DNA from 2 places in the Nonomuraea sp. NPDC049504 genome. Region 2 is predicted to be linked to the other one. Evidence: riboswitches for the same ligand, from Rfam matches in the RefSeq annotation. Region 2 holds a riboswitch; the other holds the start of a gene.
The links. A riboswitch is a leader RNA that binds a small molecule or an ion and turns the genes downstream of it on or off. The one in region 2 is predicted to bind S-adenosylmethionine.
Positions count from the first base shown of each region.

Region 1: it holds a riboswitch for S-adenosylmethionine, as region 2 does, so the genes downstream of both, thrC (threonine synthase) here and AB0K28_RS10470 (aminotransferase class V-fold PLP-dependent enzyme) in region 2, are expected to answer to the same signal.

Region 1 covers NZ_JBFAPT010000019.1:191,215-201,662, reverse strand. Annotated here, with positions in the region: gene AB0K28_RS32380 (DUF3263 domain-containing protein) at 37-336, shown strand; gene otsB (trehalose-phosphatase) at 376-1,146, shown strand; gene AB0K28_RS32370 (trehalose-6-phosphate synthase) at 1,151-2,575, opposite strand; gene AB0K28_RS32365 (RNA polymerase sigma factor) at 2,607-3,161, shown strand; SAM riboswitch class I at 3,241-3,382, shown strand; gene thrC (threonine synthase) at 3,396-4,628, shown strand; gene AB0K28_RS32355 (MoaD/ThiS family protein) at 4,653-4,928, shown strand; gene AB0K28_RS32350 (cold-shock protein) at 5,172-5,372, shown strand; gene groL (chaperonin GroEL) at 5,703-7,334, shown strand; gene AB0K28_RS32340 (hypothetical protein) at 7,485-7,715, shown strand; gene AB0K28_RS32335 (YbhB/YbcL family Raf kinase inhibitor-like protein) at 7,785-8,315, opposite strand; gene AB0K28_RS32330 (AAA family ATPase) at 8,382-10,412, opposite strand.
Region 2 covers NZ_JBFAPT010000004.1:301,980-312,427, reverse strand. Annotated here, with positions in the region: gene folB (dihydroneopterin aldolase) at 1-35, shown strand, start outside; gene folK (2-amino-4-hydroxy-6-hydroxymethyldihydropteridine diphosphokinase) at 32-535, shown strand; gene AB0K28_RS10495 (DUF3180 domain-containing protein) at 532-990, shown strand; gene AB0K28_RS10490 (hypothetical protein) at 987-1,172, opposite strand; gene AB0K28_RS10485 (acyltransferase) at 1,165-2,292, opposite strand; gene AB0K28_RS10480 (NADH-quinone oxidoreductase subunit D) at 2,289-3,434, opposite strand; gene AB0K28_RS10475 (DoxX family protein) at 3,557-4,243, shown strand; gene AB0K28_RS10470 (aminotransferase class V-fold PLP-dependent enzyme) at 4,333-5,628, opposite strand; SAM riboswitch class IV at 5,673-5,788, opposite strand; gene AB0K28_RS10465 (TerC family protein) at 5,902-6,645, shown strand; gene AB0K28_RS10460 (cytochrome P450) at 6,645-7,841, shown strand; gene AB0K28_RS10455 (SAM-dependent methyltransferase) at 7,919-8,881, opposite strand; gene AB0K28_RS10450 (chaplin family protein) at 9,071-9,298, shown strand; gene AB0K28_RS10445 (DUF2520 domain-containing protein) at 9,616-10,448, shown strand, end outside.

The DNA.
Region 1 (10,448 bases), on a different contig from region 2:
GCGAGATCGTCGCCCGCCCCTTTCGAGGAGGACACCATGGGAGCACCGCTCAGCGGTGACAATGCTGCCCAGGAACCGTCCCGACAACCACTCTCACAACGCGATCTCGATCTCCTCGCCTTCGAACGCCAATGGTGGCGCTACGCGGGCGCGAAGGAGCACGCCATCAAGGAGACGTTCGGCTTCTCCGCCACGCGCTACTACCAGCTCCTCGGTGAGCTGATCGACCGGCCGGAGGCGCTGGAGCAGGACCCGATGCTGGTCAAGCGGCTGCGCAGATTACGATCCACGCGCCGGCGCGACCGTGCGGCCAGAAGGCTCGGCATGCGTCCCTGACCGTCTGGGTACGGCAGCCGAGTGAAGAACATCCCTGGAATGGAAGCGATCGTGCACGATCCGGCGGGCGCCGTGATCGGGCTCGACTTCGACGGCACCCTGTCGCCGATCGTGCCCGACCCCGCCCAGGCCGTGATCCATCCGAAGGCGCCCGGCGTACTCGCCGAGCTGGGCGCCCACGTCGGAGCGGTGGCCATCGTGACCGGCAGACCCCCGGCCACCGCCCTGGCGCTCGGACCCGGCCTGGCCGACGTGCCCGGCCTGGTGGTGCTCGGCCACTACGGCTTCGAACGCTGGGAGGACGGCCGCGTCTCCGCGCCCCCGCCGCCGCCCGGCGTCCCCAACGCGGAGGCCGAGCTGCCGCTGCTGCTCGAATCGCTGGGCGTGCAGGGCGTGCGCATCGAGGACAAGGGGCGGGCCGTGGCCGTCCACACCAGGCGCAGCCCCGACCCGGAGGGCGCGCTCGCCGCGCTGCGCGAGCCGCTCGCCAAGCTGGCCGACAAGCACGGGCTGGTCATCGAGCCCGGCCGCATGGTGCTGGAGCTGCGGCCGCCGGGCATGGACAAGGGCCACGCGCTCGGCCTGTTCCTCACGGAGCGGGAGGCGCGCTCGGTCATGTTCGTCGGCGACGACCTCGGTGACCTGGCGGCGTTCGACGCCGTACGCGCGTCCGGCCTCCCCGGCGTGACCGTGTGCAGCGGCTCGACCGAGGTCACCGCGCTCGCGGAGCGCGCCGACCTGGTGGTGGACGGCCCCGACGGCGTGGTGCGGCTGCTGGAGGAGCTGGTCTCGGCGATCACCCGCTCGTGACGCGTCAGGCCAGGGCCTCGAGCTGGGCGGCGAGCCACTGTTGCGGTGGCAGCGCGGTCGCGGCGGCGCGCAGCTTGTCGCGGCGGCTGCGCCGCTCGTCCTCCGGCATGACCAGCGCCTCGTGCAGCGCGGCCGCGGTGCCGCTGATGTCGTACGGGTTGACGAGCAGCGCGTGCTGGCCCAGCTCGGCCGCGGCGCCCGCCTCCCGCGACAGCACGAGCGCGCAGTGCGGCGACAGCACGGGGCCCTCCTTGGCCACCAGGTTCATGCCGTCGCGGATGGGGTTGACCAGCAGCACGTCGGCCATCCGGTAGGCGGCCAGCGAGCGCGGATAGTCGTCGTTGACGTTGAGGATGAGCGGGTCCCAGTCCTCGGTGGCGTACTCGTCCTCGATCTCCTGCGCGCAGCGCTGCACAGACGCGGTGTACTCGCGGTATTCGGGCAGGTCGTGCCGGCTGGGATAGGCGAAGGCGAGGTGCACCACGCGGCCGTGCCACTCGGGGTGGGCGGCGAGGAACTCGCGGTAGGCGTTGAGCCCGCGCACGATGTTCTTCGACAGCTCGGTGCGGTCGATGCGGACGATCAGCCTGCGCCCGCCGACCTGCTCCCTGAGCGCCGTCATGTGCGACTCGACGTCGGGCTCGCAGGCCCGCTCCCACAGCGCGGCGCCGTCCACTCCCAGGCTGTGGACGCCGATGCGGGTGGTCCTGCCGGCGTGGGTGACGCTGCGCCCGACGCGGTCGGCCTCGGCGCCCAGCAGCCGCTCGCAGCAGTCCATGAACGCCTGCGCCCACCGGTCGGTGAGGAAGCCGGCGTGGTCGGCGCCCAGGATGCCTTCGAGCACCTCCTTGGCGACGTCGTCGGGCAGCAGCGAGAAGTATTCGGGCGGCGCCCACGGGGTGTGGCTGAAGTGCGCGATGCGCAGGTCGGGCCGTTCGGCCCTGAGCATGGCGGGGGTCAGCGTAAGGTGGTAGTCCTGCACCATCACGCGCGCGCCGTGGCCGGCCTCCTCGGCCAGCGCCAGCGCGAAAGCGCCGTTGTAGTCGCGGTATGACTCCCACTCGCGCTCGAACCTGGTGCCGAAGTTGGGCGAGTTGGGGATGTCGTAGAGCAGATGGTTGACGAACCACAGGGTCGAGTTGGCCACCGCGTTGTAGGCTCGATGGAAGGTGGCGGGCGGGATGTCGAGCATGCGCATCGGGCCCGTGTCGTAGCCCGCGTGGTCGACCCGGCCGCCGCCGGCCTGCCGCACGGCGCTGCGGTCGCCGTCGGACAACGCCGCGCAGACCCACAGCACGCCGTCGCCCTTGGCCACGCCCGACAGGCCCGACACGAGACCGCCGCCGCCGCGCTTCATGGTGAGTTCGCCGTCGTCGGAGACGGTGAAGGAGACCGGCCCTCTGTTGGAGGCCAACAGCACGCTGTTCATCTAGGCTCCTTTCGATCATAGGATCCCAGCTATGGCGCTTGATGAGCTAACCGAGGAACTCGCCCGCTCAGCCGCTGCCGGAGATCATCGCGCACTCGGCGAGCTCCTGGCGCGGATAGAGCCCGATGTGATGCGGCATTGCGCCCGAATCCTGCCTTATCACCAGGACGCGGAGGAGGCCTCGCAAGATACGTTGCTGGCTGTCGCGCGTAATATCGGGCGGTTCGAGGGGCGTGCCAGGTTCAGTACGTGGCTGCACATCGTGACGGCCAACTGCGCGCGCACGACGTACCGGTCGCTGAAGCGGCGGGCGGCCGAGCAGAGCTCGGACGAGCTGCCGATGCAGAAGCCCGACGTGCGGCGGGTCAGCGTGATCGCGGGCTCGCGGCTCGACCTGCTCGACGCGATGGAGGCCCTGGAGGCCGACAAGCCCGACCTGGCGCAGGCGCTGGTGCTGCGTGACATCGTCCAGCTCGACTACAACGAGGTGGCCGAGCAGCTCGGCATCCCGCTGGGCACCGCGAAATCCCGCATCCATCAGGCACGCAAGTACGTGCAGGGTGTGCTGGGCGAGGACTATCGCTGAGACCACCCGTCTCACATGGTGAGACGGGTGGTAATTGCGGCCACTTAAGCGGGTAGAGTCCGTTTCAACAACTTCATATTGCTCATCCAGAGGGGTGGAGGGACCGGCCCTGCGAAGCCCCGGCAACCCTCCCGGCTTTCGACTCGCGACCAGGCGAGGCCGACCGGGACAAGGTGCCAATTCCGGTTCGCGGTCAAGGTGGCCGCGGGCGAAGATGAGGGAAGGCCTCGCTTCATGTCGCTTGACTTTGGTCCTGCCACCGCTCTGTCCTGCCGCGAGTGCGGCGCGCGTTACCCGCTGGGTCCCAGCTTCGCGTGTCAGGAGTGTTTCGGGCCGCTCGAGGCGGCCTACGACTTCGGCCGGGTGACCCGCGAGCAGATCGCATCGGGCCCGGCCAACATCTGGCGTTACCGGGCGCTCCTTCCGGTTCCGGCGAACGTGACCGAAAAGCCGAATATGAACCCCGGCTGGACGAAATTGGTCAAGGCCGGAAACCTCGGCCGAACGCTCGGCATCAAGTCCCTTTACGTGAAGGACGACTCCGGCAATCCCACCCACTCCTTCAAGGACCGGGTCGTCGCCATGGCCGTCGAAGCGGCCAGGAACTTCGGCTTCCACACGCTTTCCTGCTCCTCCACCGGCAATCTCGCCGGCGCCGTCACCGCCGCCGCCGCGCGGGCCGGGCTCGACGCGTGCGTGTTCATCCCGGCCAATCTGGAGCAGGCGAAGATCGCCATGGCGCGGGTCTTCGGCGGGAAGCTCATCGGCATCGAGGGCACGTACGACGACGTCAACCGGTTCTGCTCCGAACTCATCGGCGACCCGCTGGGCGACAAGTGGGGATTCGTCAACGTCAACCTGCGGCCCTACTACGCCGAGGGCTCCAAGACGCTCGCGTACGAGATCGCCGAGCAGCTCGGCTGGCGGCTGCCCGAGCAGATCATCATCCCCATCGCCTCCGGGTCCCAGCTCACGAAGATCGACAAGGGCTTCAAGGAGCTGGTGAAGCTGGGGCTGGTCGAGGACACCCCGTACAAGATCTTCGGGGCGCAGGCGGCCGGGTGCTCGCCGGTGTCGACCGCGTACAAGGCGGGGCACGAGGTCGTACGGCCGGTCAAGCCCGACACCATCGCCAAGTCCCTGGCCATCGGCAACCCGGCCGACGGGCCGTACGTGCTGGACATCGCCCGGCGCACCGGCGGAGCCGTCGAGGACGTCACCGACGCCGAGATCGTGGCCGCCATCAAGCTGCTGGCCTCGACGGAGGGCGTCTTCGCCGAGACCGCGGGCGGCGTCACCGTCGGCGTGCTGAAGAAGCTCACCGAGAACGGCGTGCTCGACCCCGACGCCCTCACCGTGGTGCTCAACACCGGTGACGGGCTCAAGACGCTCGACGCGATCAGCGACGACGCCGCACCCACGGCCGTGATCCGGCCCTCTCTCGACGCGTTCCGCGCGACTGTCTGACAACCAGGAAAGGCGACTTAAACCATGAGCGTTTCTGTGCGGATTCCCACCATTCTGCGCACCTACACCGGGGGCAACGCGGAGGTCAGTGGCGAGGGCGCGACGCTTCGTGACGTGCTCATCAAGCTCGACGCCGACTACCCGGGCATCGGCGCGAGAATTCTGGATGAATCGGGCAAGATTCGTCGTTTCGTCAACGTTTACGTGGGGGAAGAGGACGTCCGTTTCGCCGAGGGCCTCGACACTCCCGCCCCTGAGGGGACTCAGATCTCCATCATCCCGGCGGTCGCCGGCGGCTGAGTGTCGCGGCTCGCATCCAGAAGGCGCCCCTTGTGGGCGCCTTCTCCTTTTCCGGGCCTAATTCAATGTTGAACCAGGTTCGGGAAGAAGAAATAGGCAGTTCCCAGATTGACTCTGTTGCCAAACCCCTCCCCACAGGTATGGTCGAGGGCGATCGTCCGGCTGATTTTCTGTTAAGTCGGGCGATTACAGGTCTCGCGGAGGAATGGGCGAGATCTGGGAGACCAGTAAGAGGAGTCGGAAGTGGCGCAGGGCACCGTCAAGTGGTTCAACGCGGACAAGGGCTACGGCTTCATCGCGGTAGACGGTGGTAAGGATGTATTCGTCCATTACTCAGCGATCATGATGGACGGGTACCGATCTCTCGAGCAGGGACAGCGCGTCGAGTTCGAGATCACGCAGGGCCAGAAGGGACCGCAGGCGGAGTCCGTCCGAACGGTCTGATCGACATCCTGGTATGCACCGGGCGGGTTCGCACGGCAGCGCAGTCCGTGCGAGCCGTCATCTCTCTCTCGTCGACTCGCGTACGGTGGGCCGCCCAGGGCGGCTCGCCGTACCGGCGTACTGACTGACCTGGGCGGAAACGTGGGGCAGGTGGGCGTTCGCTTGCACTCGACAGGGTAGAGTGCTAAACAGTTCGTTGGCACTCTGTGCAGCAGAGTGCCAACACCGGATCGGGACGATGGGGTCTGCCGAAGGAGATGCTGACCCATGCCGTCGCGGGCGTCGGCTCGGTCCACGACAAGCCACCCTGCATCTGGGAGGTCTAGCCTTATGGCAGCCAAGATGATCGCGTTTGACGAGGACGCCCGGCGCGGTCTCGAGCGCGGTATGAACCAGCTCGCCGACGCCGTCAAGGTGACCTTGGGTCCCAAGGGCCGCAACGTCGTGCTGGAGAAGAAGTGGGGCGCTCCCACGATCACCAACGACGGTGTGTCCATCGCCAAGGAGATCGAGCTCGAGGACCCCTGGGAGAAGATCGGCGCCGAGCTGGTCAAGGAGGTCGCGAAGAAGACCGACGACGTGGCTGGTGACGGCACCACCACGGCCACCGTGCTCGCCCAGGCGCTGGTGCGCGAGGGCCTGCGCAACGTCGCCGCCGGCGCCAACCCGATGGCCCTGAAGAAGGGCATCGAGTCCGCCGTCGAGCGCGTCAGCGAGGAGCTCTCCAAGCTGGCCAAGGACGTGGAGACCAAGGAGCAGATCGCCTCCACCGCCTCCATCTCCGCCGCCGACCCCGAGATCGGCTCGCTCATCGCCGAGGCGATGGACAAGGTCGGCAAGGAAGGCGTCATCACCGTCGAGGAGAGCAACACCTTCGGCCTCGAGCTCGAGCTCACCGAGGGCATGCGCTTCGACAAGGGCATGACGTCGATGTACTTCGTGACCGACTCCGACCGCATGGAGGCCGTGCTCGAAGACCCCTACATCCTGATCGTCAACAGCAAGGTCTCCGCCAACAAGGACCTGCTGCCGCTGCTCGACAAGGTCGTCCAGTCCGGCAAGCCGCTGCTGATCATCGCCGAGGACGTCGAGGGCGAGGCTCTGGCGACCCTGGTCGTCAACAAGATCCGCGGCCTGTTCCGTTCCGTCGCCGTCAAGGCTCCGGGCTTCGGCGACCGCCGCAAGGCCATGCTCAACGACATCGCGATCCTGACCGGCGGTCAGGTCATCGCCGAGGAGGTCGGCCTCAAGCTCGAGACCGCCACCCTCGACCTGCTGGGCCGCGCCCGCAAGGTGGTCGTGACCAAGGACGAGACGACGATCGTCGACGGCGCCGGTGACGCCGAGCAGATCTCCGGCCGGGTCAACGAGATCCGCGCCGAGATCGAGCGCACCGACTCCGACTACGACCGCGAGAAGCTCCAGGAGCGCCTGGCCAAGCTGGCCGGCGGCGTCGCCGTCATCAAGGCCGGTGCCGCCACCGAGGTCGAGCTCAAGGAGCGCAAGCACCGCATCGAGGACGCCGTCCGCAACGCGAAGGCGGCCGTCGAGGAGGGCATCGTCCCCGGCGGTGGCGTGGCGCTGCTGCAGGCCGGCGCCAAGGCGTTCGACAAGCTCGAGCTCAACGGCGACGAGGCCACCGGTGCCGCCATCGTCAAGAAGGCGCTGGAGGAGCCGCTCAAGCAGATCGCGGTCAACGCCGGCCTCGAGGGCGGCGTCGTGGTCGAGCGCGTGCGCAACCTCACCCCGGGTGAGGGCCTCAACGCCGCGTCGGGCGAGTACGTCAACATGTTCGAGTCGGGCATCATCGACCCGGCCAAGGTGACGCGCTCCGCGCTGCAGAACGCCGCCTCCATCGCGGCGCTGTTCCTGACGACCGAGGCCGTCATCGCCGAGAAGCCCGAGAAGGCTGGGGCCGCTCCCGCCGGCGGCATGCCCGGCGGCGGCGACATGGACTTCTAGGTCTTTATCCGTCGCGCAGGCGAAGAGCGGTCCGGAATTTTCCGGGCCGCTCTTTTTCTTGTGGAGCTGCCATTACGTTTCACCATTGATCCGCTACTCATGGTGAGGAAAGGTGGTCAGCCATAACTCACCTCAACGAAGGAGTGGCGGATGTTCTCCCGCAGCAAGCGCATTTTCGGTATCGCGGCCATCGCCCTGGCCGCCGTCACCGCCGCGGCGGCTCCCGCGCATGCCGACGACGAGCTGACGAGCACGTTCAGCCTGCTGCGCCAGCTGAACAATCCGTTCTGCCTGCCGGGCGCGACCACCACCGGCATTCCGGTCGTCGACTCGCTGCTGCCGGGGCTCGTCGGCTGCCCCCAGGCGCCCCTCGTGCGCTGACCCCGACATGAGCTGACCCCGACATGACGAGCGCCCCGCCGGGCTCCCGGCGGGGCGCTCTGACGCTTGTCAGACGCCGAAGTGGGCCACGACGAAGCCACGGGCCAGCAGGTTGGCGTTGATGTTGAAGCCGACCACGGCCGGGCTGGTGTCGCTGTCGACCCCCAGCTTGTCGACGCCCAGCGCGTGCACGGTGAAGACGTAGCGGTGCGGGTCGCCGGGAGGCGGGGCGGCGCCGCCGTAGGCCTTGGTGCCGTAGTCGGTGCGGGCGTGCACGGCGCCCTCGGGCAGGCCCTTGAAGTCGGGCGCCGAGCCCGCGCCGGTGGGCAGCTCGGTCACCGAGGCCGGCAGGTCGAACAGCACCCAGTGCCAGAAGCCGCTGCCGGTCGGCGCGTCGGGGTCGAAGCACGTGACGGCATAGCTCCTGGTGCCCTCGGGGGCGCCGGACCAGCGCAGGTGCGGCGACTGGTTGCCGCCCGTCATGCCCCAGTCGTTGAAGACGTGGAGGTCGGGCAGTCGCTCGCCGTCCTGGATGTCGTCGCTCTCGACCACGAGCGCGGGGACCGACGGCAGGAATTCATGGGGAAGCGGTGCGGGCACGGCATCCTCCTTGGGTGAGAGCTAGGTGCTTGCCCAGCCATCCTAGAAGCGCCGTGCCCGCGCGGCTCACGCCGCCAGCTCGGCGGGCAGCGGCTTGTCGTGCAGCACGGTCAGCGAGGTGACCGCACGGGTCAGCACGACGTAGAGCCGGGCCAGGCCCCTCGGCTCGGCGGCCACGATGTCGGCCGGCTCGACCACGATGACGTGGTCGTACTCGAGGCCCTTGGCGAGCGTGGCGGGCACGACGAGCAGGCGCTGCTCGTCGGGGGAGTCGGGGTCGAGCACGGCGTGCGGCAGCTCGGCCAGCGCCTGCGAGACGGTCTCGACCAGGGCGTCGGGAACGATGACGCCGATGGAACCCTCTTTGGCCAGCGCCTGCCGCGCCACCTCGATGACCGAGCCGCCGGGCAGCACGGTGAGCGAGCCCGCGCCGGGACGCAGCGAGCGCGGCGCGGCCAGGCCGGGGGCGATGGAGGGCAGCAGCCGGGCCGCGTAGTCGAGCACCTCGCGCGGCACGCGGAAGCCGAGTGTCAGCTCCGTCACCTCGCCCTCGCGCTGGCCGAGGTGTTCGAGCACCGCCTGCCACGAGGTGGTGGACCACGGGGTGGTGCCCTGCGCGAGGTCGCCGAGCACGGTGGCCGAGCCGTTGCGGCAGCGCCGTCCGAGCGCCCTGAGCTGCATCTCCGACAGGTCCTGCGCCTCGTCCACGACCAGGTGACCCAGTGAGGGCGTGCGTTCCATGAGGTCGCGCAGCTCGTCGAGGAGCGCCGCGTCGGCCGCCGACCACTTCGCGGACTTCCAGCTCCGGTACGGCTTGCGCCAGGCGAGCAGCTCCTGCTCCTCGGCCGTCAGGTCGGACTTGGCGGCCTTGGCGCGGAACTCGGGGTCGGACAGCAGGCGATGGAGCACCTGCTCGGGCGTCAGCTTGGGCCAGACGGCGTCCACGAGCTGCTTGACCGGCTTCGACCTGGCCACCGCGTCTTGGACCCGGTCGTCGGGCGACTCGCCGCGCTGCTCCATGCGGACGAGCACCATGTGGGCCAGCCGCTGGGCCAGCGCCGCGCGGCCGGGGTTGTAGCGGGTGGTGCCGCGCAGGGAGGCGACGATCTCGCGCACCTCGTAGTCGGCCACCCGGTGGCGGTAGGCGCCCTTGGTGAAGACGACGCCTTCCTCCGGTTTGACGATGTGCAGCCAGAGCGCGCGCTCAAGGACGGCGGCCATCCTGGCGTCGCCCTTGATGGCGGCGACCTCGGGGTCCTCGGGGGCGGCGTGCTCGCCGAGCAGCCCGGCCACCGTGGTCTGGTCGACCTTGACCTCGCCCAGCGCGGGCAGGACGGAGGAGATGTAGGACAGGAAGGCCCGGTTCGGCCCGACGATCATGACGCCCGACCTGGCCAGCCGCTCGCGGTGGGTGAACAGCAGGTAGGCGGCGCGGTGGAGGCCGACGGCGGTCTTCCCGGTGCCGGGGGCGCCCTGCACGCACACCGTCTGGGCCAGCGTGGAGCGGACGATCTCGTCCTGGTCGGGCTGGATGGTGGCGACGATGTCGCGCATGGGGCCGGTGCGGGGCCGCTCGATCTCCTCGGTGAGGATCTTCGACGGGCCGATGTCGCCGCCGTCGGCCAGCGGCTCGTCCTCGTACGCGGTGAGCGCCCCGCCGTGGTAGCCGAAGCGCCGCCGGCGCTCGACGCCCATCGGGTCGGCCGGGCTGGCCTGGTAGAACGCGCGCGACACCGGCGCCCGCCAGTCGATCACCAGCGGCTTGCTGCCGGCGTCGTGGACGTGGCGGCGGCCGACGTAGATGGTGCTCGGCAGGTCGTCGCCGCCGGCGCGGTCGAGGCGGCCGAAGAAGAGCGGGGTGTCGGGGTGGTCGGCCAGTGCGGCGACCCGCTGGTCGAGCAGCGACTGCAGGATCTGCTGCGAGACCCAGTCGCCGGCCGCGTCGGCCGACAGGGACTGGGCGTGCGCGCGCATGGCTGTGAGCGCGGCTCTGGACTCGGCGAGGTGGGCCTGCTCGGCCGCGAGTACGCCGGCCGGGTCGTCGGGGTCGGTGCTGGTCTCTTGGCGTATGTCTGGGGCCATCTGGTGCCCGGGCATGCGAAAGCGCCTCCCTGGTCTGGTGAACGGAGGTGG
Region 2 (10,448 bases):
ACGTGATCGTGACCATCGAGCGGAGCCGCGGATGAAGGTGGTCCTCTCTCTCGGCAGCAACCTGGGACGCAGGTTCACGACCTTGCAGGACGCGCTGGACACCCTGTTCGACGCGCCTGGCCTGGAGTTCGTCAAGGCGTCCCCGGTCTATGAGACCGACCCGGTGGGCGGTCCGGGCGGGCAGCGGCCCTACCTCAACGCGATCGTCATCGCGGAGACCACGCTGGAGCCGCAGACGCTGCTGGAGCGGGCGCTGGGCGTGGAGAACGCGTTCGGTCGTGAGCGCCTCGAACGCTGGGGCCCGCGCACTCTCGACATCGACCTGATCGTGGTGGGCGACGTCGTCTCCGACGACCCCGAGCTGACGCTGCCGCATCCCCGGGCGCACGAGCGGGCGTTCGTGCTGGTGCCGTGGGCCGACTGCGACCCCGAGGGGGTGCTGCCCGGCAAGGGCGCGGTGGCGGGGCTGCTCGAAGGGCTCGACCGGCGAGGCGTACGCCTGCGCGAGGATCTCAAGCTGCAGAGGCCCGATTGAAGCCCACGTCCCCCGGCCCCCTCGTCGGCATCCTGGTCGTCGTCGCCCTCGCCACCTGGGCGGCGATCATGATGAGCGACTACGGCAGGCTGCCGCTGCTGCCGTGGACCGCCATCCCCACCCTGCTCCTGCTGGCGCTCGGCGAGGGCTACAGCGGCTGGGCCACCAAGGCCAGGCTCGCCCGCAAGCCGGGCACCAAGCCGGTCGAGCCGCTCGCGGTGGCCAGGCTGGCGGCGCTGGGCAAGGCGTCGGCGTACGCGGGCGCGGTGTTCGGCGGCGTCTTCGCCGGCTTCGCGCTCCACACGGTGCAGCTCCTCGACAGGGAGACGCCGCGCGGCGAGTTCTTCATCTCGACCGGCTCGTTCGTCTCCTGCGTGCTGCTCGTCTGCGCGGCCCTCTACTTGGAGCACTGCTGCCGGGTGCCGAAGAAGCCGGAGGACGAGGAGCGCCGCTAGCGCTCGTCGGGCAGGCCCTCCACGGCCCGCTGCTCGGCGGCGGCGAGGCGGTCGTGCCACATCTCCCGCTGCAGCAGGCGCAGTGCGCGACGCAGCACGTCGCTGGGCCGTTCACCTTCCCGCAACGCGGTACGGATGATCCGTTCGTCTTCGGCGTTGGCCCGGAAGGCGATCTCAGCCATGCGTCGAGCTTATGGATCCGCCGACACCCTTGTCCTGCGTTTGCCGGACGGAAGCCCGGCGCCGGCCGAAGAGGTAGATGACCGGAGTGGTGCAGATCAGCGGCCCGATGATGGCGATCGGGCGTTCGAGCCACCATTTCAGGTCGGGCGGGATCTGGTCGCCGAGCGTGCCGAAGAGCCACCACGACAGGCCCAGCGAGATGGCCATGCCGGTGGTGTGGAAGAGGAACAGCGGTAGCGAGTACCGGTTGATGAAGTCGTTGAGCCGCCGCCAGCGCGGCCGCTCCAGCACCTGCTCCATGGCCGGGCGCAGCACCTCGACGAGCCCGATCTGGAACAGCAGCAGCGCGACGATGACGAACGTGGGCGGTGCCATGTTCGACCACTTGTCGCCCGGCACGCCGACCATCGAGCCGGGGTAGATGCCCGAGTACACCAGCCCGAACAGGGCGAACAGCCCGGTCCACAGCAGGGCGGCGTCGTAGCGGCGCGGCAGCTCCACGACCCGGTCGTAGAAGAAGCCGGCCTGGTGGGCGAGGCCCCAGACGACGATCATGTTGAGCCAGCCGGCCCACTCGATGCCGTAGCGGAAGCGCAGCACGTCCACGACGAGCGCCGTGCCGCCGAGCCAGATCAGCGCGAGCACGTCGTAGCGGCGGTGCACCCACAGCGCGACCGGCAGCAGCGCGATGAGCACGAGGTAGACGCCGAGGAACCACAGCGGGCTGAGCACCAGCAGCACCACCCGCCACATCCAGTCCACCCCGAACGTGTACGTCACCACCGCCCCGATGACGACCCACACCCCGGACAGGAACAGCGCGGGTAAGGCGAGCGCGCGGATGCGCCGCAGCACGAACGCCCCGATGCCGGTCCCGCGCCCCTTGGCCCGCCGCCACGACAGCAGGTGCACGTGCCCGCCGACGTAGAAGAACAGCGGCAGCACCTGCAGCAGCCAGGTGAGAATCCATAACCCTGAGGTGAAGCCGAGCGGGCTGGTCGGCTCGGGGCCGTGCGGCTTCCATTCGAGGATGGTGAACGCCCAGTGCCAGACCACCACGACGATCAGGCTGAGCGCCCGCAGCCAGTCGACGTATTTGTCCCGTTGTTGCCCGCTCACTTGTCGATGTCACCCACGACGAAGAACATCGAGCCGAGGATGGCCACCATGTCGGCCACCAGGTGCCCGGGCAGGATCTCCCGCAGCACCTGGATGTTGCTGTACGACGCCGAGCGCAGCTTGAGCCGCCACGGCGTCTTGTCGCCCTTGGAGACCAGGTAGTAGCCGTTGATGCCGAGCGGGTTCTCGGTCCACGCGTACGTGTGCCCCTCCGGCACCTTCAGCACCTTGGGCAGCCGCTGGTTGATCGGCCCAGGCGGCAGCGAGCGCAGCCGCTCGACGCAGACCTCGGCCAGGTCGAGCGAGACCTTGAGCTGGTCGAGCAGCACCTCGAAGCGCGCGTGGCAGTCGCCCGCGCTCCGCGTGACGACCTTCACCGGCAGCTCCCCATAGGCCAGGTACGGATCGTCGCGCCGCAGGTCGATGTCCACCCCGGAGGCACGGGCGATGGGGCCGCTGACGCCGTACTGCAGGATCTGCTCCCGGGTCAGCACCCCCACCCCCTTGGTGCGGGCGATGAAGATCTCGTTGTGCAGGATGAGGTTCTCGATGTCGGGCACCCGGCGGCGGGTCTCCGCGACGGCCGCCGACACCCGGTCGAGCCAGCCCAGCGGCAGGTCCTCCTTGAGCCCGCCGACCCGGTTGAACATGTAGTGCATGCGCCCGCCGGAGATCTCCTCCATGACGGCCTGGATGCGCTCGCGCTCGTTGAAGGAGTAGAACAGCGGCGTCATCGCGCCCAGCTCAAGCGGGTAGGAGCCGAGGAACATCAGATGGTTGAGCACCCGGTTGAGCTCGGCGAGCAGCGTGCGGGCCCAGACGGCGCGCACCGGCGGTTCCATGCCCAGCATGCGCTCGGCGGCGATGACCACGCCAAGCTCGTTCGCGAACCCCGACAGCCAGTCGTGCCGGTTGGCGAGCATGATGATCTGACGGTAGTCGCGCACCTCGAACAGCTTCTCCGCGCCCCGGTGCATGTAGCCGATGATCGGCTCGGCGGTGGCGATGCGCTCGCCGTCGAGCGTCAGCCGCAGCCGCAGCACGCCGTGGGTGGAGGGGTGTTGCGGCCCGATGTTGAGGATCATGTCCTCGGTGGCCAGCTCTTTCGCGCCCGCGCCGATTCCGACCACACGTTCCGTCATACGGCCATGCTGCCACCGTCGTCGCTGGTGATCCAGCTAGGGGGTTGGTCAAGAGATGGCATGCGATGACATCCCATAGCCGGACAGGGGGAGGAATAGCTGGAACGGGGGGAGATAGGACCATGAAGAGAGTTCTCTTCGACATCGCGGCCCTGATCGCGCGCGTCATCACCGGCGTGATTTTCGTCGCGCACGGCTGGCAGAAGTGGCAGGGCGGGCACTCCGCGATCGCGAGCGGATTCGGCGAGATGGGCATCCCGATGCCCGAGCTGGCCGCCGGGTACGCCATGGTCGTCGAGCTCATCGGCGGGGTGCTGCTGATCATCGGGCTGGCGGTCCGCCCTGTGGCGCTGCTGCTGCTGCTCAACATGCTGGGCGCGATCATCTTCGCGCACTGGGACAAGGGCATCATGGTGCAGGAAGGCGGCTGGGAGCTCGCGGCGGCGCTCGGCGCGCTCTGTCTGCTGTTCCTGGCACTGGGCGGCGGGCGCATCGGGATCGACGGCATCCTGTCGTCGATGTTCCGGCGGCGGCACGACCGCCGGGCCGCCGAGGAGGACCTGGTGTCGTACCGGCCGAACAGGACGGACACCACCACGGGCTCTTACGGCACCACGGACACCGGCTCCTACGGCGGGCCCACCACGCCCGCCCGGTCCACCACCGAGGAGCCGCCCGACGTCCCCAGGCAGCCGGGCGCGCCCCAGCAGGAGCCGCGGCAGAGCCGGCTCAACGACGAGGACATGCGGGAGATCGACTCCCTGGTCGCCGACGAGCCGCCCCAGCACCGTAAGCCACCGAACCGCTGAGCCCGGCGGACGGGCCGCCCGGAAAGGCCGCCCGGAAAGGCCGCCCGGAAAGGCCGCCCGGAAAGGCCGCTCGGTGAGGCCGCTGGGCGTCAGCGTGCGACCAGGTCGCGCAGGGCCGACACCAGCCGGTCCACGTGTTCCTGCGTCGTGCCGATGCCGATCGAGGCCCGCACGGCGGACGCGGTGCCGTCCTCGCAGCCGCCGTCGGAGGCGCCCAGCAGATGACGGACGAACGGGTGCGCGCAGAACTTCCCGTCGCGCACCCCGATGCCGTACTCGCCGGACAGCACCTCGGCCACCTCCCGCGCCGAGTACCCGGCCACGGTGAACGACACGATGCCGACCCGGGGGTGGTCGGGACCCCACAGGGACAGCTCGCGTACCCCGTCGATGGAGGCCAGCCCGGCACGCAGCCGCGCGATCAGCCGCTCCTCCTCGCGCACCAGCTCGGTCCAGCCGGTCGCGGTCAGCGCGTCGCAGGCCGCGGCCAGCGCGATGGCGCCCAGCACGTTGGGGGTGCCCGCCTCGTGGCGCGGCTCGGGGTCGTCGTGCCACTCGACGTTCGCGGCGCTCTCGCCGACCGAGCGGACGGCGCCGCCGCCCTTGAGGTACGGCTCGCCCGCGGCCAGCCAGTCCCGCCGCCCGACCAGCGCGCCCGCGCCGAACGGCGCGTACAGCTTGTGGCCGGAGAAGGCCACGTAGTCGAGGTCGAGCGCGGTCAGGTTGAGCTGCCGATGCGGTACGAGCTGCGCCGCGTCCACCAGGATCCGCGCGCCGTGCCGGTGCGCGATGTGGGCCAGGGCGGCGATGGGCCACAGCTCGCCGGTGACGTTGGAGGCGGCGGTGACGACGAGCAGCTTGGGCCCTTCGATGGCGGCGAGCGTCTCGTCGGCGGCGCGCACGGCCTCGCCGGGGAAAGCGGGCGGGGCCAGCCGGACCGCGTTCGGCCAGGGCAGCAGGGAGGCGTGGTGCTCGGTGTCGAAGACGACCGTGGTGGTGCCTTCGGGCAGGCAGCCGGCCAGCAGGTTCGTGGCGTCGGTGGTGTTGCGGGTGAAGATCACCGCGTCGTCGGGGCGGGCGCCGACGAAGGCGCGTACGGTGTGGCGGGCCTGCTCGTACCTGGCGGTGGTGAGCTGGGAGGCGTAGCCGGCGCCGCGGTGGACGCTGGAGTAGGCCGGGAGCGCGGCGGTGACGGCGGCGCTGACCGGCTCGAGACAGGGGGCGCTGGCGGCGTAGTCGAGGTTGGCGTAGCCGACCAGGCGGCCGCCCTTGACCGGCACTTCGAGGTCGGCGCCCAGGACGGCGGGGATCGGCCGGGCCTGCGTGGCGGGCGCCGGGGTCTCCTCGGCGGCGCGGGCGTTGCTGAAGATCGTCAGAGTGGACACGGCGAACCTCCTCGGGGTCATCGGACCCCTGGAAGCAGCCGAGGAGCCCGCGCTTGCCCGCCACACCTCGTGACGGACCAGGTCTTCACCCGGGGCACCCCGCCGCGGACGCGAGGGTTGCCGGCCAGCTAGCCGGGGCTTGACGCTGGCACTCATGACCTACGAGGGGAACTATAACCGACACCCGGGCGGAAATCGCAAGCCGTGAACTTCTGCGGCCTCCGGCTCGTTGCTACCGGAAACCCGCCTGCCCTCGAGTCATGGAGGTACCCGATGCTCGACTGGGTGGCCGATCCGCAGATCTGGATCGGCTTTTTAACCCTGGTCGCCCTGGAGATCGTGCTGGGGATCGACAACATCATCTTCATCTCCATCCTCGCCGGGAAGCTGCCACCCGAGCAGCGCGACCGGGCCCGCGTGCTCGGCCTGGGCGCGGCACTCGTCAGCCGGCTGCTCCTGCTGCTGGGGCTGTCGTGGGTGGTGCAGCTCACCGAGCCGTTGTTCGAGGTCCTCGGTCATGAGATTTCGGGACGTGACCTGATCCTGCTGTTCGGCGGCCTGTTCCTGCTGGGCAAGAGCGTCACCGAGATCCACCACAACATGGAGGCGCCTCACGACAAGGACGGCAAGAAGCCCGCGGCCGTCTCCTTCACCTCCGTGATCCTGCAGATCATGGTGCTGGACATCGTGTTCTCGCTCGACTCGGTGATCACCGCGGTCGGCATGGTGGACGAGCTCGGCGTCATGATCGCGGCGGTCGTGGTGGCCGTGGTCGTGATGCTGTTCGCGTCCGGGCCGATCAGCCGGTTCGTGGACAGCCACCCCACGATCAAGATGCTGGCGCTGGCGTTCCTGGTGCTCATCGGCGTGATGCTCGTGGCCGAGGGTCTCGACCAGCACATCCCCAAGGGCTACATCTACTTCGCGATGGCGTTCTCCGTCGTGGTCGAGCTGCTCAACATCCGGGTGCGGAGCAGGAACGCGAAGAGGGAGGCGTCCGCTTCTAAGATGAAATAGTGGGCTTTGATCCTTGGAATCCGGAATTCGTGGCGTACCCGTACCGCGTCTACGAGGAGCTGCGGCGCGAGGCGCCCGTCAGCTACTTCGAGCCGACGGGCCAATGGCTGATCTCCCGGCACGCCGACGTCAACGCGCTGCTCAGGGATCGCCGCCTGGGCCGCTCGTACCTGCACGTGGCAGGCCACGAGGAGTTCGGCAGGCCGGCTGAGCCGGAGTTCCAGGAGCCGTTCTGGCGCGTGATCAGGGCGGGCATGCTCGACGTGGAGCCGCCGGTGCACACGCGGTTGCGCCGGCTGGTCTCCAAGGCGTTCACGCCGCGCATGGTCGAGTCGCTGCGGCCCCGCGTCAGGGCCATGGCGGGCGAGCTCGTGGATGCGTACGTGGAGAAGGGCGGCGGCGACCTCATCGCCGAGGTCGCCGAGCCGCTGCCGGTCACCGTCATCGCGGAGATGCTCGGCATCCCCGACGGTGACCGCCACCTGCTGCGCCCCTGGTCGGCCGACATCTGCGGCATGTACGAGCTCAACCCCACCCTGGAGGCCCAGCACACCGCCGTGCGCGCGGCCACGGAGTTCTCCGACTACCTCAAGGCCCTGGCCGCCGACCGGCGCGCCAACCCCGGCGACGACCTCGTCAGCGCGCTCACCCAGATCGGCGAGCTGACCGAGGACGAGCTGGTCGGCACCTGCGTGCTGCTGCTCAACGCCGGTCACGAGGCCACCGTGAACGTGACGGGCAACGGCTGGTGGTCGTTGTTCCGCAACCCGGCCGAGCTGGCCAGGCTGCGCGCCGACCGCTCGCTGCTGCCCACCGCGGTCGAGGAGCTGATGCGGTGGGACACGCCGCTGCAGATGTTCGAGCGGTGGGTGCTTGAGGACATCGAGGTGCACGGCGTACGCATCCCGCGCGGCTCGGAGGTGGCCCTGCTGTTCGGCTCGGCCAACAGGGACCCCGAGGTGTTCGCCGACCCTGACCGGCTCGACGTGGGCCGCGCCGACAATCCGCACATCTCGTTCGGCGCCGGCATCCACTTCTGCCTGGGCGCGCCGCTGGCCAGGATCGAGCTGGCGGAGTCGTTCGGCGCCCTGCTCGACCGCACGTCGAAGCTGGAGCTGCGGGAAGAGCCCGAATGGAAGCCGGGCTACGTCATCCGCGGCCTCCACGCGCTGAACCTGACGGCCACCCCCGCATGAAGGCGTGAACGATCACCGTCGCCGCCTGAAGCGGCGGACGCTCCCGGCCGGGCTTCGCCGGGGCGTGGCGGCGAGGGTCACTTGGTCTGGCTGAGCCAGCCGAAGCCCCCGAGCCCGGTCGCCTCCAGCAGCTCGCCCTCCTCCGAGGCCCGCGCGAGCGCGCGAAGGTAGCGGCGCGGATCGGTGCGGGCCAGGTCGAGGGGCGGCCGCGCGCCGGTCAGCCCCAGCTCGCGCAGCGCCTCGCGCTGTGTGGACAAGGCTGTGGATATCGCGCCGGCCCGCCGCCCGGCCTCGGCGCACGCGTCGAGTGCGACGTGTGCGGTGATGTCGCAGCTCCCGTCGGGTACGGGGGTCACGACCGACCCGTCCCGGTATCCGGTCAGCGTTCCACAGGGCGGACGGTTATCCACAGGATGTGCATAATCGATGGCGATCGCCCGGCCCCTGGTGAGACGGACGAGAACGGACGCCCACGCCTCGTCACGCGGCCTGCCGACCTCGGCCCGCGCCCCCATCCGTGTCAGCGGCCACCACCGGTCGAGCCACTCCCGGTCGGCCGGCCGCAGCGGCCCGCCCAGGCGCTCCTCGCCGGTGTGCACCTCCACCATCACCACCCGGGGCCCGTCGGCGGTCTGCTCGACCACGTCGAGCGGCACGTTGTCGAGCCACTCGTTGGCGACGGCCAGCCCGGTGAAGCAGCACGGCAGCTCTCTCGACCAGGCGATCTCCTCGGGCAGGCCGGCGGGCCTGGGCGACAGGTCGATCGCCGTGACGCGCAGCCGGTCGCGCAGCGCGGGCTCGGCGCGTTCGAGGACCTCGGCGACCAGCACGCCCTCGCCCGCCCCGATGTCGACCAGGTCAAGCGCGTCGGGTTTGCCCAGCTCGGCGTCCACTTCCGCGAGCAGCGCCAGCACCGCCTCGGCGAAGGCCGGGGACGCGCTGACGGAGGTGCGGAAGTGGCCCGAGGGGCGTTCGCGGAGGTAGAAGCCCTCCTCGCCGTACAGCGCGCGCTCCGTCGCCGCGCGCCATGTGAGCCACATGCCTGGACTATCTCATGACTTCCCATCGCGACGCACTGTCATTGAATGACTACTCAATGTCGCAATCTTGCGCTAGCGTTTACCTGTTGTTATCGAGTGATTGCCCTGCGTCGACCATCGGGCGGTGCGGCCTTCACTCGCCGAAGAAGCACCCCGCGGTCGTGCAGGCCGCGAAAGAGAGGAGCCCTCGTGCTGAAGAAGGTCATGGTCGTCACCGGAGCCGTCGCCATGCTGTCGCTGGCCGCCCCGGCGCACGCCGACATCACCAACGGCACCGGCGGCGTTATCTCCGGCAACCAGCTCCACGTCCCGATCGTCGCCCCGATCAACGTCTGCGGCAACGCGGTCGCCGTCATCGGCCTCGCGGTCGCGGGCTGCAAGGGCGGTGCCAACGCCTACGCGCCCAGCCACCACTGACCGCACTCATAGAGCCCGGGCCGGCGCAGGCCGGCCCGGGTTCATGTCCCGGCTGGTCAGTCGGCGGATGACCGGCCGGCGCACTCCCAAGGGGTCAGCGCGATCGCGGGCGTCGGGTCCACAGAGGACTCGGCGCCCGCTGCCTTTCTGCGATGGCCCCTCTCCTCATCTCTTCCGACAGGGGGTGCACCCATTCGCATGCCCTTGTCCCTTTTGTCGGTAACTCAACGCGCGGCAAATCTCCGGTCACGCTCGCCACTCCCCGAGGCCGTTACCCTGGTCGGCAGTGCCATCACGTTGGTCAGGGGTGAGACGTCATGGACGCAGGGGACCGCCCGGCACGGCTGACCGTCGGCGTGCTGGGGGCCGGCAAGGTGGGCTCCGCACTCGGCGCGGCGCTCGCGCAGGCGGGCCACCGGGTGGTGGCCGCCAGCGGCGTTTCCGACAACTCCCAGCGATGGGCGGCCGAGCGCCTCGGCGTCTCGCCGTCCAGGCCCGACGAGGTGGTGGCGGCGGCGCAGCTGATCCTGCTCACCGTGCCCGACGACGCGCTGCCCGATCTGGTCGGCGGCCTGGCCAGCACGGGCGCCGACCTGCGGGGCAAGATGCTCGTCCACACCAGCGGGGCGTACGGTCTGTCGGTGCTCGACCCGGCGGCCGAGGCGGGCGCGCTGCCGCTGGCGCTGCACCCGGTGATGACGTTCACGGGCCGCGACGACGACCTCAACAAGCTCACCGGCATCTCCTACGGCGTGACCGCCCCCGACGTGCTGCGGCCGGTCGCCGAGGCGCTGGTGATCGAGATGGGCGGCGAGCCGGTCTGGATCGCCGACTCCGACCGCCCGCTCTACCACGCGGCCCTGGCCGGCGCCGCCAACCACATGGTCACGCTCATCGCCGAGTCGGGCGACCTGCTGCGCGGCATCGGGGTCGAGCATCCAGGCCGGATGCTGGGCCCGCTGCTCGGCGCCGCGCTCGACAACGTGCTGCGGCTCGGCATCGCGGGCCTGACCGGTCCCGTCGTCAGGGGAGACGCCGGCACCGTACGCAAACACGTCGACGCGCTCATCCTGGCCGCGCCCGAGGCGGCCGACGCCTACATCGCGCTGGCCAGGCTCACGGCCGACCGCGCGCTGGCGGCCGGGCTGCT